DNA from 2 places in the Desulfocurvus vexinensis DSM 17965 genome. Region 2 is predicted to be linked to the other one. Evidence: predicted binding sites of a transcription regulator. Region 2 holds the regulator's gene; the other holds the start of a gene.
What was found. Region 2 encodes HrcA, which represses chaperone genes, less so after heat shock. Its sites were predicted from a motif close to TGTTAGCACTCNNNNNNNNNGAGTGCTAACA; they were not measured.

Region 1 (9,326 bases), on a different contig from region 2:
AGCGTGGCCACGGCCAGGGCGAAGAGCACGCCCAGGACCCCGGCCACCAGCCCGCCCGCCAGGTTGCCCAGCGCCCCGCCCTCGATGAACCGGGGCCGCAGCTCCGCCTCCATGGCGCGGGACAGCTCGGCCTCGCTGATGGCCTTGCCCCCGGTGCGCCCCGCCGCCTGGGGCCGGGCCGCGGGCTCGGCTTCGATCACATCGTCCAGGTGCAGGTCGCCCGCGTCGGCCGCCACCAGCGAGCTCTCGCCACACCTGGGGCAGCGGACCCTGCGGTCCGCGTATTTGTCCGGGAGCTTCCTGTCCAGCCCGCAGGACGGGCACTTGAAAACAGCCACTGCTCTTCCCCTGAAGGCCTGAGTTTCGTATCCTGTACACGCCTTGCCCGGCCGATGGCAACCGCCCTGGCTGTTTCATCGGTTGTTTCAGGGATTTGAATAGGCCCGGACCCGTTTGCGGGGCCTGGCGGGCCCCGGGGGGAATTTCCTCGCATTTGGCCCTTGACTCCCCCTGGAAATGCTGTACATTCCTTCCTGTCAGTAAATATTCCTAATAACAATTAGTACCCGCAAGGAGCGACCATGAGCAAGACCGAGAAGAACCTGATGGAGGCCTTTGCCGGCGAATCCCAGGCCAACCGCAAATACCTGGCCTTCGCCGAGAAGGCCGACAAGGAAGGCCACCCCCAGGCCGCGCGCCTGTTCCGCGCCGCCGCCGCCGCCGAGACCGTGCACGCCCACGCCCACCTGCGGGCCCTGGGCGCCATCCGCACCACCGCCGAGAACCTCAAGGCCGCCATCGAGGGCGAGACCCACGAGTTCAAGGAGATGTACCCGCCCATGATCGAGGACGCCAAGGCCGAAGGCCACAAGGCCGCCCTGCGCTCCTTCGAGTTCGCCAACGTGGTCGAGGCCGTGCACGCCAAGCTCTACCGCAAGGCCCTGGACACCCTGGACAACCCCGAGCCCGCCGAATACTACGTCTGCTCCGTGTGCGGCCACACCGTCGAGCACGAAGCCCCGGACGCCTGCCCCGTGTGCAAGGCCGCCAAGAAGGCCTTCTTCAAGGTGGACTAGGCGTTCCGGCTTCCGCTTTGCCTGGAAACGGGGCTGTCTTCGCTGGCGAAGGCAGCCCCATTTTTCGGCCCGGGAAGGCCCCCGGGGCGCTCCGCCGGGGCCTGCTCCGGCCCCGTGCGCCCGCCCCGGGGGCCCTTCGCCGCGCGGCCCGGACGGCGCGGCGGGGAAAGCCCGCCGCAGCTCCCTCCCCCGCAGGCAAACAAAAAGGCCGACCCTTGCGGGTCGGCCTTTGATCATCCGGGGTAAGGCGCGCGGGGGCCTAGTACATGCCGCCCATGCCGCCCATGCCGCCGGGCATGGCCGGGGCAGCGGGCTTGTCTTCGGGCTTCTCGGCGATGGCGCACTCGGTGGTCAGCAGCAGGCCGGACACGGAGGCCGCGTTCTGCAGGGCGGTGCGGGTGACCTTCTTGGGGTCGATGACACCGGCCTTGATCAGGTCTTCGTATTCGCCGGTGGCGGCGTTGAAGCCGAAGCCGTCCTTGCCGCCGCGCACCTTCTCCACCACCACGGAGCCTTCCATGCCCGCGTTGTTGGCGATCATGCGCAGGGGCTCTTCGATGGCGCGGGCGATGATGTTCACGCCGGCCAGCTCGTCGTCGTCGGCGGGCTTGATCTTGGAGAGCACCTTGGCGCAGCGCACCAGGGCGACGCCGCCGCCGGGCACGATGCCCTCTTCCACGGCGGCGCGGGTGGCGTTGAGGGCGTCCTCGACGCGGGCCTTCTTCTCCTTCATCTCGGTCTCGGTGGCCGCGCCGACGTTGATCACCGCCACGCCGCCCACGATCTTGGCCAGGCGCTCCTGGAGCTTCTCGCGGTCGTAGTCGGAGGTGGTCTCGTCGATCTGGGCGCGCAGCTGCTTCACGCGGGCCTTGATGTCCTCGCTCTTGCCGGCGCCGTCAACGATGGTGGTGTTCTCCTTGTCGATGACCACGCGCTTGGCGGTGCCCAGGTCGGCCACGGTCATGTTCTCCAGCTTGATGCCCAGGTCCTCGGAAACGACCTGGCCGCCGGTGAGGATGGCGATGTCCTTGAGCATCTCCTTGCGGCGCTCGCCAAAGCCCGGGGCCTTGACGGCGGAGACCTGGAGCGTGCCGCGCAGCTTGTTGACCACCAGGGTGGCCAGGGCCTCGCCGTCCACGTCCTCGGCGATGATCACCAGCGGGCGGGACATCTTGGCGGTCTGCTCCAGCACGGGCAGCAGGTCCTTCATGTTGGAGACCTTCTTCTCGTGGATGAGGATCAGCGGCTCCTCCATCTCGCAGGTCATCTTCTCGGGATCGGTGACGAAATAGGGGGAGAGGTAGCCGCGGTCGAACTGCATGCCCTCGACCACGTCCAGGGTGGTGTCCAGGCCCTTGGCCTCCTCCACCGTGATGACGCCTTCCTTGCCGACCTTGTTCATGGCCTCGGCGATGATGTTGCCGATGGTGGCGTCGTTGTTGGCGGAGATGGTGCCGACCTGGGCGATCTCTTTCTGGTCGCGGGTGGGCTTGGCGATCTTGGAGAGCTCTTCGGCCAGGGCCAGCACGGCCTTGTCGATGCCGCGCTTCACGGCCATGGGGTTGCGCCCGGCGGCGGCGAGCTTCACGCCCTCGGTGAAGATGGACTGGGCCAGGATGGTGGCCGTGGTGGTGCCGTCACCGGCCACGTCGGAGGTCTTGGAGGCCACTTCCTTGACCATCTGGGCGCCCATGTTCTCGAACTTGTCGGCCAGCTCGATCTCCTTGGCCACGGTCACGCCGTCCTTGGTGATGATCGGGGAGCCGAAGGACTTCTCGATGACCACGTTGCGGCCCTTGGGGCCCAGGGTGACCTTGACGGCGTTGGCCAGCTTGTCAACGCCCTTCTTCAGTTTCTCGCGCGCCTTGGCGTCGAAAAGGATCTCTTTAGCGGACATGTCGTTTCTCCTTGTTCATGCAAAGTGGGAAAAATCGGGAACGGGCGGGTTACTTCTCGATGATAGCCAGGATGTCATCCTCGCGCATGACGAGGTGCTCCACGCCGTCGATCTTGACCTCGGTTCCGGCGTACTTGTTGAACAGCACGAAGTCGCCAGCCTTGACGGACATGGGAATGGCCTTGCCCGCGTCGTCGCGCTTGCCGGGCCCGGCGGCCACGATCTGGCCCTTGATGGGCTTTTCCTTGGCGGTGTCGGGGATGATGATGCCCCCGGCGGTGACTTCTTCGCTCTCCAGACGCTTGACCAGGACGCGGTCGTTCAACGGTTTCAGTTTCATGACTATCCTCCGAATGATTTTAAGGAGTGGCTGGTTGCGGCTTTGGCACTCCCGGGTTGCGAGTGCCAGCCCATGGCACCTGATCGCCCGCGACCGGAAAGGCTCATGCCAACCGGCGACGGGCTTCGGGGAGAGTGATAAGACACCTAGGGCGGGTGTCAACACCCGGGGGCGCATTTTTCTGCGCACCCGCCCGGGGCCGCGCCCGGAGGCCACGCACCGCGAGCCACGGGCGACGGACCGCCCTCCGTTTTGGGGTACCAATTGCCGGATTTTCGGGATATGAGTTCCCGCATGCCCTCCTCGCCGCTGTACAGGACGCTCTTGCGCAAGCTGCCCCACGACCTGCCGGGCCTCGTGCTGGTGGTGCTGCTGGCGCTGCTGCTGGCCGTGCCCCTGTCCAGCTGCAACGACAACGAGCCCGTGCGCCAGGTGGACCTGACCAAACGCGAGCCCATCACCTTCCACCAGCGCCAGGAGGAGCTCACCTACGCCTACGCGCCCCAGTACTCCCACGCCACCTCCTACCAGCGCCACCACCTGCTGGTGGAGTACCTGGCCGAGGCCACGGGGCTCAGGATGCGCCAGGTCTTCCCCGACACCTTCGGCGAGCACATGAACATGGTCGATCAGGGGCTCATCGACATCTCCTTCTCCAACCCCTTCATCTACATTAAGATGGCCGAGCGCCAGGGCGCCTGGGCTTTCGCCCGCGTGGTGGAGCCCGAGGGCCGCAACTTCCGCGGCCAGATCATCACCCGCGCCGACAACCCGCGCATCAAGACCCTCCAGGACGTGCGCGGCGAGCGCTGGCTGGCCGTGGACCCCTCCAGCGCCGGCGGCTATCTCTACCCCCTGGGCCATTTCATTGAAAACGGCATCCACAAGGAAGACTTCACCGAGATCGCCTTCGCCCCCGGCCCCGGCGGCAAGCAGGAAAAGGTCGTGCTGGGCGTGTATTCCGGCAAGTACGGCGTGGGTTCCATCCGCGAGGGCACCCTGGCCATCGTGGCCAACACCATCGACGTGTCGCAGATCCGCGTGCTGGACGTGTCGCGCTGGTATCCGGGCTGGGTCTACGCCGCGCGCAAGGGCCTGGACCCCGAAATCGTGCGCAAGATCCGCGACGCCATGATCGCCCTGGACATCAGCAGGCCCACCCACAGGCCGATCCTGGAAAACGCCGGGCTCACGGCCATCATTCCCTCGCAGGACGCGGACTTCGACCCCGTGCGCCGCCTGGCCGAGATGGTCGGGGAGGAACTGCTGCGGTGACCCGCACCCCCCGCTTCCTCGACCGCCTGAAGTTCCAGGACAAGATCAACCTGGGCACCGCGCTCATCGTCATCTTCTTCGGCGTGCTGGTGTCCATCGGCGTGTCGCGCGTCAGCGTGAACGCCATCATCGAGGAGAACCGCGACCGGGGCACCAGCATGGCCAGAAACCTGGCCCTGCGCGCCCTGGACCCCATGCTCGGCCAGGACTTCCTGCGCCTGAAGACCCTGGTGGACGAGGTGGCCGGGCTCTCGCCCTACATCACCTACGCCTTCGTGCAGGACCGCCAGGGCGACGTGGTGGTCCACTCCTTCAAGACCGACTTCCCCGTGGACCTGCGCGAGGCCAACGCCGCCAGGGGGCGCGACGTGCACGTGCAGCTGCTCGACGCCGGATCCATGCGCATCTACGACTTCGCGGCCCCGGTGATCATCGGCACCGACAGCTTCGGCACCGTGCGCCTGGGCATCAGCCAGGTGCGCGTGCAGAGCGCCAAAAGCCAGATCATGGTCACCATCTTCGGCATCACCGCCGCCGTGGCCGTGGCGGCCATCCTGCTCTCCACCCTGTTTGCCCGGGGCATAACCCGCCGCCTGGACATCCTGCGCGAGAGCGCCGAGGAGGTGGTGCGCGGCAACCTCGACGTGCAGACCGCCCCGCCCCTGTCGCGCGACTGCTGGGAGGTCATGAACTGCACCAACCAGGACTGCCCGGCCTACCGCGACGACCGCCACCGCTGCTGGTACCTGGCGGGCACCCTGTGCCCGCACTGCGCCGATGTGGCCCTGCCCGAAAAGCTGCGCACCTGCCGCTCGTGCAAGGTCTTCCTCGAGAACCAGGGCGACGAGATCCAGGCCCTGGCCGAGACCTTCGACATCATGGCCCTGACGCTCAACGCCTACATCGACGAGCTCAAGCAGACCCACAGCGACCTGGAGCGCCAGCGCCAGCTCATGCAGACCATCCTCGACGTGACCCCCGACCTGGTCTCGCTGCAGGACGACGAGCTGCGCTACATGGCCGTGAACAAGGCCTTCTGCACCTATTTCCACCGCAACGAGAAGGACATCCTCGGCCGCACGGACTTCGACCTCTTCAGCGAGGGCCAGGCCGACGCCAACTACCACGAGGACCGCCAGATCCTCATGAGCGGCGCGCCGCTGTCCAAGCAGATCCTCACCGGGCGCAAGGGCGACAAGCGCTGGTTCCACATCCTCAAGGTGCCCGTGCGCAGCGGGGAGAAGATCATCGGCCTGCTGCTCACCGCGCGCGACATCACCGTCATCAAGCAGTACCAGGAGCGGCTCATCCACTCCCAGAAGATGCACGACCTGGGCAAGATGGCCGGAGGCGTGGCCCACGAGATCAACACCCCGCTGGGCATCATCCTGGGCTACGCCCAGCTCCTGCTCGAAGACGCCGCCGCCGACAGCCAGCTGCACAAGGACCTGAAGACCATCGAGCGCCAGACCAAGGTCTGCCGACGCATCGTGGCCGACCTGCTGGGCTTTTCGCGCAGCACCCAGACCGCCATGGAACCCATGGACCTGAACACCTCCATCCAGGAGGTGGTGGACCTGGTGGCCCAGATCTTCCGCCAGGAGCGCGTCATCGTGCAGACGGACTTCGACCCCACGGTGCCGCCCATCGTGGGCGACGCCGCGCGGCTCAAGCAGGTCTGGATGAACCTGCTCTCCAACGCCTTCGACGCCATCGGCTCCGACGGGCACATCCTGGTGGGCACCAAGCTGTGCAGCCACCGCCGCCGGGTGGTGGTCACCGTGGCCGACACGGGCTCGGGCATCACCGGGGGCGACCTGCCCCAGGTCTTCGACCCCTTCTTCACCACCAAGCCCGTGGGCGAGGGCACGGGCCTGGGCCTGTCCGTGTCCTTCGGCATCGTGGCCGACCACGGCGGAAAAATTTCGGTGACCAGCCCCGCGCCCGTGGAGTATCTGGCCAGCGAAGGCGACAAGAACGAGACCAAGCCCCCCGGCCCCGGCACGGTGTTCTTCGTGGAGCTGCCCCTGACCAAGGAAGGCCTGCCCGACGAGGATTGCCCCGAGGTCGCCGTGATCCGGGGCGAGCTACAGACCGCAGCACCCCAAGGAGACTGACATGGCCACGATCATCGTGCTCGACGATGTGATGGACGCAGGCGTGCTCATCAAGCGCATCCTGGAACGCAAGGGGCACAGCGTGGAGGCCTTCACCGAGGAGGAGGAGGCCCTGGCCCACGCCAAGGCCCACGCCCCGGACCTGGCCATCCTGGACATCAAGCTCAAGAAGATGACCGGCGTCGAGGTGCTCGAAGAGCTCAAGAAGGTCTCTCCGGGCACGCGGGTCATCATGCTCACCGGCTATCCGACCATCGAGACCGCGCGCCAGTGCCAGCGCCTGGGCGCGGCGGACTACTGCGTCAAGCCCATCGACAAGGACGAGCTGGAAGACAAGGTCGGCAAGGTCCTGGCCAGCTAGAACCCCCAGGCAAGGAGCCCCGCGTCCCATGGACTTCAAGGAGCTGTTCAAGCACTGGACCTACCAGGTCTTCGCCCCCGGCACCGTCTTGCGGCGCAAGTACGAGTCGTTCAAGAACCTGCTGGAGATCGACCGCGCCTGCCTGGAGCGCATCGCCGAACTGGAGGACATCCACTACGGCGGCACGCCCGTGGACTGGGCCCGCGTCAACCAGCTGGTGCGCGAGCTGCTTTCGCAGTCCGACTTTTTGGTGCGCGAGCTGCTGGCCATGACCCCGGGCAACTACCTGGACCTGCCCGACTACCGCAACAAGATCGCCTTCTACCTGACCATGGCCTCCGAGCCGCAGGACTTCGAGTTCGCCCCGCCCTTCGCCATGAGCTACGAGGAGGCCCTGGGCCGCCCGGCCTGCGCCGGGGGCAAGGCCCACAACCTGGCCCAGGCGGCCGCCCTGGCCGAGCTGCCCGTGCCCGAGGGCTTCGTCATCACCTGCCGGGCCTTCCATTATTTCATCGAATACAACGAGCTGCGCCCGCGCATCGACACCCTGCTGGCCAAGGTCAACCTCGACGCCCCGGGGTTCGTGGGCGACATCTGCGAGGAGATCCAACGCCTGATCCTGGCGGGCGAGGTGCCTCCGGCGGTGGAGCAGGAGTACCGCCACCGGGCCATGCTGCTGGCCGGGGCGCGCGGCGGGCGCGTGCGCCTGGCCCTGCGCTCCAGCGCGCGCGGCGAGGACTCCGAGGCCTCCTTCGCCGGGCAGTACGAGTCCGTGCTCGGCGTGTCGCTGTCGGACATCACCCCGGCCTACAAGAAGGTGCTGGCGAGCAAGTACAGCGCCAAGGCCGTGACCTACCGCATCCGCTACGGCCTGCCCGACCAGCAGACGCCCATGGCCGTGCTGGTCACCGAGATGATCGACCCCGCAGCCAGCGGCGTGGTCTACACCCGCGACCCCGCCGACCCGGACGGCGACACCCTGGCCGTGTACGCCGTGCCCGGCATGGGCCGCGCCCTGGTGGACGGCAGCGCCTCGCCCGAAACCCTGACCATCTCGCGCGGCGAGGCCCCCGCCATCGTGGCCCACGCCTCCGGCGGCGGCGCGCCGCAGGTGGTCTGCGGCGACACGCCCGACGAGGGCCCCTGCCTGCCCGAGGCCCACGCCCTGTCCCTGGCCCGGGTCGGGCTGCACCTGGAGCGGCTGTTCCGCGCCCCGCAGGACATCGAATGGTGCATGGACCGCAACGGCTCGCTGTACATCCTCCAGGCCCGGCCCCTGGGCCTGGAGGCGGCGGACGGCGAGCCGGAGCCGGACCGCGACGCCCCCCTGCCCGACGAGCCGCTGCTGCGCGGGGTGCCCGCCAGCCCCGGGGTGGGCATGGGCCCGGTGTGCAAGCCCCAGCGGATCACCGACCTCGACAGCGTGGCCGAGGGCTGCGTGCTGGTGGCCGATACCCTCTCCCCGGCCTATGTCAGCGTGCTGGAGCGCCTGGCCGCCGTGGTCACCGACACCGGCTCCAAGGCCAGCCACTTCGCCTCCGTGGCCCGCGAATTCGGCCTGCCGGTGGTGGTCAACGCCAAGTTCGCCACCCGCACCCTGGAAGAAGGCCGCCAGGTCACCGTGGACGCCACCCATGGCCGGGTCTACGACGGCGCGGTGGCGGCGCTGAAGGAGCGCGCGGGCCGCCCCCGGCCCCAGCGCGACACGCCGTTCCGCAGGCGCATGGCCGAGGTCATGAGCCGCATTTCGCCCCTGAACCTCACCGACCCCGAGGACGAGAACTTCGCGCCCCACGGCTGCCGCACCATCCACGACATCGTGCGCTTCTGCCACGAGCGCGGGGTGGGCGAGATGTTCTCCCTGGTGGGCAAGGACGGGCGCGGCCTGACCCAGGCCAAGCTGCTCCAGACCCCGCTGCCCGTGGTGCTGCACGTGCTGGACCTGGGCGGTGGCCTGACCCCGGCGGCGGCGGCGGAAAAAACCGTGGACCCCTGCCACTTCGCCAGCGGCTCGCTCATCGCCCTGTGGGAAGGGCTGAACCACCCCGACGTGCAGTGGGACGGCAGCCTGCTGGCCTTCGACTGGGAGCGCTTCGACCAGATGTCCGGCGGCGTGTTCAGCCTGAAGTCAAAAATCCTGTCCAGCTACGTGGTGGTGGCCCGCGAATACATGCACCTGCTCATGCGCTTCGGCTACCACTTCGCGGTGGTGGACGCCATGTGCGGCGAACACCCCGAGGCCAACTACGTAAACTTCCGC
Region 2 (9,326 bases):
CTTCGTGCGCACCATGCTCGACCTGTGCCGCCGCAACAACTGCGTAAGCGTGGTCCACGACCAGGTGGGCTCGCCGACCTTCACCCCCGACCTGGCCCGCTACACCCTGGCCCTGGTGGACAAGGGCGCCCAGGGGCTGTTCCATGTGGTCAACTCCGGCGAGGCCAGCTGGTGCGAGCTGGCCTCCGAGGCCCTGCGCATGGCCGGGGTGCCCTGCGCGGTGGCGCCCGTGACCTCGGCGGAGTATCCGCAGCGCGCCAAGCGCCCGGCCTACTCGGCCCTGTCCACGGCGCGCTTCACCCGGGCCACGGGCCTGACCCCCCGGCCCTGGGTCCAGGCCGTGCGCGACTACGTGCTGCGCGAGGTGGCCCCCGAGGCCTGAGCGCGCCCGCGCCCACCCGCGCCGCCCGCTCCACCCGCCCCGTCCGGTTGACACCCCCCGGGACCGTGATTAGTCACAGTGCCGGAACCCGCACCCGCAAAGGCAAAGCCCCGCACAGCAAGGAGGGGCCCGACATGCAGCTCACGCCCAGACAGCACACGGTCCTGACGACCATCGTCGAGGCCTACATCGGCACGGCCCGGCCTGTGGGCTCGCGCGCCGTGGCCAAGGCCAGCGGCCTGTGCCTGTCGTCGGCGAGCATGCGCAACACCATGGCCGAGCTGGCCGAGGCGGGCTACCTGGAGCAGCCGCACACCTCCGCCGGGCGCGTGCCCACGCCCAAGGCCTTCGCCCACTATTTCCGCAACGCCCCGGCCCGGGCCGCGCTGGCCGACAGCGAGCAGCGCGACATCCGCGACGGCCTGGGCAGCGCGGGCGCGGAGCTGTCCGCCGTGCTGCGCCACTGTTCGCGGCTGCTCTCGGCCCACGCGCGGCAGATGGGCATGGTCCTGGCGCCGGAAGGCAACGACGTGCGCTGGAAAAGCATCGACTTCGTGCTGGTGCGCCCGCGCACGGCCATGGCCGTGCTGGTGCTGGAAGGCGGCGTGATCCAGAACCGGCTGGTGGACGTGGACGAGGCCATCACCCGCGACGATCTCACGGCCTACGGCAACTACCTGAACCACCACTACGCGGGGCAGACCCTCTCCCAGGCCCGGGCGCGCATCCTGGCCGAACTGGGCGGGGCCCGCAGGCGGCTCTCGCGGCTGTACACCCGCGCCCTGACCCTGGCCCGCGACGCCGTGGCGCCCCTGGGCGAGCGCGACCTGTTCTGCGACGGCGCCCTGCACCTGCTGGGCCAGCCCGAATTTTCCGATGCCCAGGCCCTGCGCGAGTTGCTGCGCATGCTCGATGACAAGAAGCGCCTGCTGGAACTGCTGGAACGCACCATGGAGGCCGGGGGCGCGCGCATCAGGTTCGCCGCCGCCGAGCCCGGCCCCGGCGCGGGCGACTACGGGCTGGTGTCCGCACCCTACGGCGGCGCGGGCGCGGCCCGGGGCGTCATCGGGGTCATCGGCCCCCTGCGCATGGACTACGCCAAGGTCGTGCCCGTGGTGGACTTCACCGCGCGCATGCTCACCGAACTGCTGGAAACCCGCTACTGAACAAAGGATCCCCCGACCATGACCAAGGACAGCACGCAGGACCCCCTCCTGGACGGGGCCCCCGCCGCCCCCGAGGCTGCGGACGGCGCCTCCGCCGCCGTGGAGCTCGAACTCACCGCCGACGAATTGCAGGCCCTGTGCCGCGACCGCCTCTGCCCGGCCTGCCCCGTGGCCGCCCAGGCCGAGGACGACCGCCTGCGCGCCCTGGCCGAGCTGGACAACACCCGCAAGCGCCTGGAGCGCGAAAAGGAGGAGCACCGCAAGTACGCCTCCGAGAAGGTCCTGGCCGACCTGCTGCCCGCCCTGGACAACCTGGACCTGGCCCTGGAGCACGCCCCAAAGGACGAGGCGGCCAGAAACTTCGTACTGGGCGTGGACATGACCCGCAAGGCCCTGCTGGACGCCCTGGCGGCCAACGGGCTCGTGCCCGTGGGCGAGGCCGGGGCCGAGTTCACCCCCGAGCTGCACGAGGCCGTGGGTCAGGACCAGCGCGACGACCTGGCCCCCAACACCGTGACCCGCGTGCTCCAGCGCGGCTACAAGCTCAGCGGCCGCCTGCTGCGCCCGGCCAAGGTCATGGTCAACGCCGGGCAATAGCCCGCACGGCCCCTTGGGCCCCAAAAGCCGGGTGCCGCGCGCGCCCGGCTTTTTTTCGCCCCGCGCCGACCCGCCCGGCCCAGGTGAAAAAAGTTGCACCCGCCTCTTTACAACCGCAATCACGGCCTTACATCCATTCCCAGCAAACAGCGGCGCGGCGCAGGCCGCGCTTTCGATTGACCCCCTACGATATTTCGCATCAGGAGGAGCACGCATGGGCAAGATCATCGGCATCGACCTCGGGACCACCAACTCCTGCGTCTACATCATGGAAGGCAAGGACCCGAAGTGCATCACCAACCCCGAGGGCGGGCGCACCACGCCGTCCATCGTGGCCTTCACGGACAAGGAACGCCTGGTGGGCGACCTGGCCAAACGCCAGGCCGTGACCAACCCGGAAAAGACCGTCTTCGCCATCAAGCGGCTCATGGGCCGGGCCTTCGACGAGCCCGAGATCGCCAAGTGGAAGGGCTCGTGCCCCTACAAGCTGGTCAAGCACTCCAACGGCGACACCTACGTGGAGATCGCGGGCAAGACCTACAGCCCCGCCGAAATTTCGGCCATGATCCTGCAAAAGCTCAAGGCCGACGCCGAAGCCTACCTGGGCGAGAAGGTCACCGAGGCGGTCATCACCGTCCCGGCCTACTTCAACGACTCCCAGCGCCAGGCCACCAAGGACGCGGGCCGCATCGCGGGCCTGGACGTCAAGCGCATCATCAACGAGCCCACGGCGGCCTCGCTGGCCTACGGCTTCGACAAGAAGGCCAACGAGAAGATCGCCGTGTTCGACCTGGGCGGCGGCACTTTCGACATCTCCATCCTCGAGGTGGGCGACAACGTCGTCGAGGTCCGCGCCACCAACGGCGACACCTTCCTGGGCGGCGAGGACTTCGACCACCGCGTCATCGACTACCTCGTGGGCGAGTTCAAGCGCGAGAACGGCATCGACCTGTCCGCCGACCGCATGGCCCTGCAGCGCCTCAAGGAGGCCGCCGAGAAGGCCAAGAAGGAGCTGTCCACCGCGCAGGAGACCGAGGTCAACCTGCCCTTCATCACCGCCGACCAGACCGGCCCCAAGCACATGCTGGTCAAGATCTCGCGCGGCAAGCTGGAAAAGCTGGTGGAAGACCTGGTGGAGCGCACCGTGGGCCCCTGCAAGAAGGCCCTGGCCGACGCCGGGCTCTCGCCCGCCGACATCGACGAGGTCGTGCTCGTGGGCGGCATGACGCGCATGCCCCTGGTGCAGCAGAAGGTGGCCCAGCTCTTCGGCAAGGAGCCCAACCGCTCGGTGAACCCCGACGAGGTGGTGGCCATGGGCGCCTCCATCCAGGGCGGCATCCTGGCTGGCGACGTGAAGGACGTGCTGCTGCTCGACGTGACCCCGCTCTCCCTGGGCATCGAAACCCTGGGCGGCGTGTTCACCAAGCTCATCGAGCGCAACACCACCATCCCCACCAAGAAGAGCCAGGTGTTCACCACTGCGGCGGACAACCAGCCCAGCGTGTCCATCCACGTGCTCCAGGGCGAGCGCCCCATGGCCGGCGACAACATGACCCTGGGCCGCTTCGAGCTGACGGGCATCCCCCCGGCGCCGCGCGGCCTGCCGCAGGTCGAGGTCAGCTTCGACATCGACGCCAACGGCATCGTCAACGTCTCGGCCAAGGACATGGGCACCGGCAAGGAGCAGTCCATCCGCATCACCGCCTCCTCGGGCCTGACCGACGCCGACATCCAGCGCCTGGTCAAGGAGGCCGAGGCCCACGCCGACGAGGACAAGCAGAAGCAGAAGCTCATCGAGGTCCGCAACCAGGCCGACACGCTGATCTACACCTCCGAGAAGTCCATCCGCGACCTGGGCGACAAGCTCGACGCGGCCACCAAGGCCGACATCGAGGCCAAGGTCGAAGCCCTCAAGGGCCTCATGGACAGCGGCGACGCCCAGGCCATCGAAAAGGCCACAGCCGAGCTGGCCCAGGCCTCGCACAAGCTGGCCGAGAAGCTCTACCAGCAGCAGAGCCAGCAGCCCGGGGCCGACCAGCCCGGCGACGCGGGCCCCCAGGCCGGGCGCAAGCAGGACGACGACGTGGTGGACGCCGACTACAAGGAAGTCTGAGCCCGGCCCGGCGGGCCCTCGCGGGCTTGCCTTTGGCCCGGAACATGGATAGCTTGGCCTGTCCGCCCATACGGCGGGCAGGCCATTTTTCCATCCTCAACCGGGCGGCCACCTGCCGCCCGACGTTTTGCGAAGCCATGACACCCGACCCGACCCTCCGGCCCCTGCGCCTCCTGCTTCCCGCCGCCCTGTGCGCCCTGCTGCTGGCCCTGACCCTGCTGGCGGGCTGCGGCCCCAAGCCGCCCGTGGCCCGCACCCCCGACGCCCAGGCGGGCATGCCCGTGCGCGACCTGGAATCGCGCGCCCTCCAGGCCCACCAGGACGGCGACCACGCCACCAGCGAAGACCTGCACCGCCGCCTGCTCAACCGCGGCGGGCTGGACCCCGACCAGGAGGCCGAGGCCTGGCAGCGCCTGGCCGACAGCGCTGCGGCCCTGGGCCACCTGGACCTGGCCCGCAAGGCCCTGGACAACATCGCGCGCCTGCGCCCCGACGCCCGCGACGGCTGGGACTACAACCGCGCCCTGGTCGAGGTCCTGGTGCGCTCGGGCAAGCCCGAGCAGGCCCGGGCCCACCTCGACAGCCTGCTGCGCGACTCCGCCCGCCCGTGGGACCTGCGCCTGCGCGCCGGACTGTCCGTGGCCCGCGACCAGTGGACCGAGCGGCGCTACGAGGAGGCCATGCGCACCCTGGAGCGCCTGTACGCCGACTCCCCCGAGCCCTCGCCCCTGCCGCGCGGGCAGCTCGAAGCCGGGCTGCTGGCCGAACTCCAGGACCTGGACGACGCCATCCTGGCCGATCTGGTGCGCCTGACCCCGCCCCAGTCGCAATGGAATTTCCCCTACACCATCGTGCGCCTGGAGCAGGCCCGCCGCCTGGGCCTGCAGGAAAAGAACTGGCCGTCGGCCTGGCGCATCCTGTCGGGCATCTCGCGCCAGGGCGAGGTGGCCGACCGGACCCTGGTGGGCGGCGTGCTGACCCCGCTGCGCTCGCGCTTCGGCGTGCCCTCGGGCGGCGTGGCCCTGGCCCTGCCCCTGTCGGGCCCCTTCGGGGAAATCGGCTGGAAGGTGCTGCGCGGCGCGGGCGCCGCCCAGTGGGGCATCGTCTCCCAGGGCGGGCAGATGGTCGTGCACGTCGTGAACACCGACACCCCGGGCTGGCTGGACGAGATCGCCGCCCTGCCTGCGGATTGCACGCTCATGGGCGGGCCGCTGCAACTGGAGCGCCTGCACGAGATGCAGGGCCGCGCGCTGCTGGCCCGCCGCCCGGTGTTCGCCTTCCTGCCGCGCCTGGAGGGCCCCCAGGAAGGCAAGGACGCCTGGCGCTTCTTCAGCAGCGTGGAGGACCAGACGCGCGCGCTGCTGGACCTGTCCGCCGGGAAGCTGGGCATCCGCAGCCACGCGGTGCTGGCGCCCGACGCGGCCTTCGGCCAGCGCTACGCCCAGGCCTTCGCCCAGCAGGCGGCGGCCCATCAGGCCGAAATCAAGACCACGGGCACCTACCCGGGCGACGACCCCACCCGCTGGGGCGCCGCCGTGGCCGCCCTGCTGGGCACCGACCCGCGCGCCGCCAAGGACCGCCGCGTGCCGCCGCGCCCGGGGTTCCAGGCCGTGTTCCTGCCCGACGGCTGGTCCCAGGCCAAGGTGCTGGCCCCGCAATTCTTCTTCTACGACGAAGACCGCCTGCTGCTGCTGGGCCCGGCCCTGTGGGCCCAGGGCCTGGAGCAGGACCCCGCCGTGGAGATGAACTACTTCCGGCTGGCGGTGTTCCCCGGCGCATGGTGGGCCGAGAACCCGGCCCCTGGAGCCCGTGCCCTGCACGAGGCCCTGCGCGCCGACGGCCTGGGCGCCCCCGACCTGTGGGTCGCCCTGGGCTACGACTTCATCCACCTGGCCCAGGCCATCGCGCCCCTGCCCGCTGGCTGGACCCCGGGCGTGGTCAACGACGCCCTGGCCGGGGCCCGCGAGGTGCAGTGGAGCATGGCGCCCATGCGCTGGGACGCCGCAGGCCAGGGCAGCCAGGAGCTGTTCCTGTTCCAGCCCGTCCAGGGCGGCTTCCTGCCCGTGGACCTCGCGCGGCTGGCCACGCAGCTCGAGCGCACCCGCGCGCGCCACGACGAGCGCGCCAGCTCCATCCGCCAGCGAAACGAGATCGAGACCCTGCGCCGCATGCAGCAGGCCGACCCCGAGAACCAGGAAGTGAACCAGCGCCTGCACGAGCTGCTGGAGCGGCAGCGGGCGCAGTGAGCCGCAGCCCGGCCCGGCCCGCACCCAAGGAGACACGCATGAAAGTCAGCCCCCAAGAGGTCGCGCGCATCGCCGCCCTGGCGCGCCTGGGCATCGACCAGGACCGCCTGGACGCCTTCGCCGCGCAGTTCAACGACATCCTCGACTACATGGCCCTGCTCGGCCAGGTGGACACCACGGGCGTGGAGCCGCTCTACTCCCCGGTGGACGGCCCCACCCGCCTGCGCGAGGACAAGGCCGAGAGCCGCTACTCCCGCGAGGAGATTCTGGCCTCGGCCCCGGAAACCGACGGCGCCCATTTCGTCGTCCCCAAGATCGTCTAGCCCGGGGAGCCGCCCATGTCCGAGTTGCACACCATGACCCTGACCGGGCTGCGCGAGGCCCTGGCCGCCGGGCGCGTCAGCGCCGAGGCCGCCACCGCCGCCACCCTGGAGCGCATCGCCGCCGTGGAGCCCACGGTTCACGCCTTTGTCACCGTCACCGGGCAGCAGGCCCTGGCCGAGGCCCGGGCCCTGGACGCCCAGGGCCCGGACCCAGCGCGGCCCCTGTGGGGCGTGCCCGTGGCCGTGAAGGACGTCATCGCCGTCAAGGGCGCGCCCACCACCTGCGGGTCGCGCATCCTGGAGCATTTCACGCCCTGCTACGACGCCTTCGTGGTCCGCAGGCTGCGCGAGGCCGGGGCGGTCATCGTCGGCAAGACCAACATGGACGAGTTCGCCATGGGGTCGAGCACCGAGAAGTCGGCCTTCGGCCCGACCACCAACCCCTGGGACCCCGCGCGGGTGCCCGGCGGGTCCAGCGGCGGCTCGGCGGCTGCGGTGGCCGCCGGGGAGTGCTTCGGCGCCCTGGGCACGGATACCGGCGGCTCCATCCGCCAGCCCGCGTCGTTCTGCGGCTGCGTGGGCCTCAAGCCCAGCTATGGCCGCGTGTCGCGCTGGGGTTGCGTGGCCTACGGCTCAAGCCTGGACCAGGTCGGGCCCATGGCCCGCACGGTGCCGGACGCGGCCCTGCTCTACCAGGCCATCGCCGGGTTCGACGCCCAGGATTCCACCAGCGTGGACACCCCCGTGCCCGACGCCCTGGCGGCCATGGCCGCGCGCACGGACCTCGCCGGGCTGCGCATCGGCGTGCCCCGCGAGTATTGGGGCCAGGGGCTGGCCCCCGAGGTGGAGGCCGCCTGCCGCGCCGCCCTGGACGCCGCCACGGCCCAGGGCGCGACCCTGGTGCCCGTGGACCTGCCGCACACGCCCTACGCCGTGGCGGCCTACTATATCATCGCCATGGCCGAGGCCAGCTCCAACCTCGCGCGCTTCGACGGCGTGCGCTACGGCCTGCGCGACGCGGACGCCCGCGAGCTCTTGGACATGTACGTGCGCTCGCGCAGCCGGGGCTTCGGCCAGGAGGTCCAGCGGCGGATCATGGTCGGCACCTATGTGCTCTCGGCGGGCTACTACGACGCCTACTACCGCAAGGCCGCCCAGGTCCGGCGCCTGATCCGCCAGGACTTCGCCGCGGCCCTGGAGCACTGCGACGTGCTCTGCGGCCCGGTGTCGCCGGTCACGGCCTGGCCCCTGGGCGCCATGGACGCCGACCCCGTGCAGATGTACCTGATGGACATCTTCACCATCAGCCTGAACCTCGCGGGGCTGCCGGGCCTGAGCCTGCCCGTGGGCCTGGGCGCGCAAAGCGGCCTGCCCGTGGGCCTGCAACTGCTGGGCCCGGCCTTCGGCGAGGCCGAGCTCCTGGCCGTGGCGGGTGTGCTGGAACGCGCCCTGGGCCCCCTGCCCGCCCCGGGGCTCTAGGCCCCTGTTGCGCCCCCTCGCCAGGCCAAACGCTTTTTCGGACATGACCCCAGCGCCGGAGGGCGCCCGCCCATGACCATCGCCGTGGCCGTCAGCGGCGGCACGGACAGCACCTTCGCCCTGGCCCTGCTGCGCGAGGCCGGGGAGCGGGTCGTGGCCGTGCATGGCCACTTCCTGCCGCCGGACCCGGCGCGGCGCGAGGCCGTGCGCGCTCTGGGCGCCACCTGCCGTGCCCTGGGCGTGCCCCTGCACGAGGTGGACCTCACCGACGCCTTCCGGCGCCTGGTGGTGGAGCCCTTCGTGCGCGACCACGCGGCGGGGCTGACCCCCAACCCCTGCGCCCGCTGCAACCCGGCCATGAAATTCGGCCTGCTGCTGGACGCCGCGCAGGGCCTCGGGGCCGACCGGCTGGCCACGGGGCACTACGCGCGCCTGGACGGCGCAGGCGAGGCCGTGCGCCTGCTGCGCGGGGCCGACCCCGCCAAGGACCAGAGCTACTTCCTGGCCCTGGTGCCCCGGGAGCGCCTGGCCCGGGCCGTGCTGCCCCTGGGCGCCTGGACCAAGGCGCGCGTGCGCGCCGAACTGGCCGCGCGCGGGCTGGCCCCGGCCCATTCGGAAGAAAGCCAGGACATCTGCTTCATCCCCGGCGACGACCACTGCGCCTTTCTGCCCGGGGCCGCCGCGCGGGCCGGAGTGGCCCTGCCCGGCCCGGGGCCCATCGAGCTGCCCGGCGGCGCCCGCGCCGGGCGCCACCAGGGCCTGTGGCGCTACACCCTGGGCCAGCGGCGCGGCATCGGCGTGGCCCACAGCGAGCCGCTCTACGTCATCGGCAAGGACATGGCCGCCAACACCCTGCTGGTGGGCCCGCGCCCGCTGCTGGAGGCCCGGGGCTGCACCACGCGCGGGGCCAACGTCCTGGTGCCGCCCGGGGAGTGGCCTGCGGCCCTCACGGCCCAGACGCGCTACCGCCAGCAGGCCAAGCCCGTGGCCGTAGAGCACCACGCGGGCGGCCTGGCCCTG

Region 1: groES (co-chaperone GroES) is a predicted target of HrcA. The motif match lies at 3,354-3,384, and genes of this name have one in related genera.

Annotation. Positions count from the first base shown of each region.
Region 1 covers NZ_JAEX01000018.1:45,469-54,794, reverse strand. Annotated here, with positions in the region: gene G495_RS18925 (cyclic nucleotide-binding domain-containing protein) at 1-338, opposite strand, end outside; gene G495_RS0111835 (rubrerythrin family protein) at 582-1,076, shown strand; gene groL (chaperonin GroEL) at 1,336-2,973, opposite strand; gene groES (co-chaperone GroES) at 3,023-3,313, opposite strand; gene G495_RS0111820 (phosphate/phosphite/phosphonate ABC transporter substrate-binding protein) at 3,596-4,588, shown strand; gene G495_RS0111815 (ATP-binding protein) at 4,585-6,705, shown strand; gene G495_RS0111810 (response regulator) at 6,707-7,066, shown strand; gene G495_RS0111805 (PEP/pyruvate-binding domain-containing protein) at 7,095-9,326, shown strand, end outside.
Region 2 covers NZ_JAEX01000006.1:139,309-148,634, forward strand. Annotated here, with positions in the region: gene rfbD (dTDP-4-dehydrorhamnose reductase) at 1-382, shown strand, start outside; gene hrcA (heat-inducible transcriptional repressor HrcA) at 517-1,548, shown strand; gene grpE (nucleotide exchange factor GrpE) at 1,567-2,145, shown strand; gene dnaK (molecular chaperone DnaK) at 2,360-4,258, shown strand; gene G495_RS18200 (ABC transporter substrate-binding protein) at 4,396-6,504, shown strand; gene gatC (Asp-tRNA(Asn)/Glu-tRNA(Gln) amidotransferase subunit GatC) at 6,543-6,827, shown strand; gene gatA (Asp-tRNA(Asn)/Glu-tRNA(Gln) amidotransferase subunit GatA) at 6,843-8,306, shown strand; gene mnmA (tRNA 2-thiouridine(34) synthase MnmA) at 8,379-9,326, shown strand, end outside.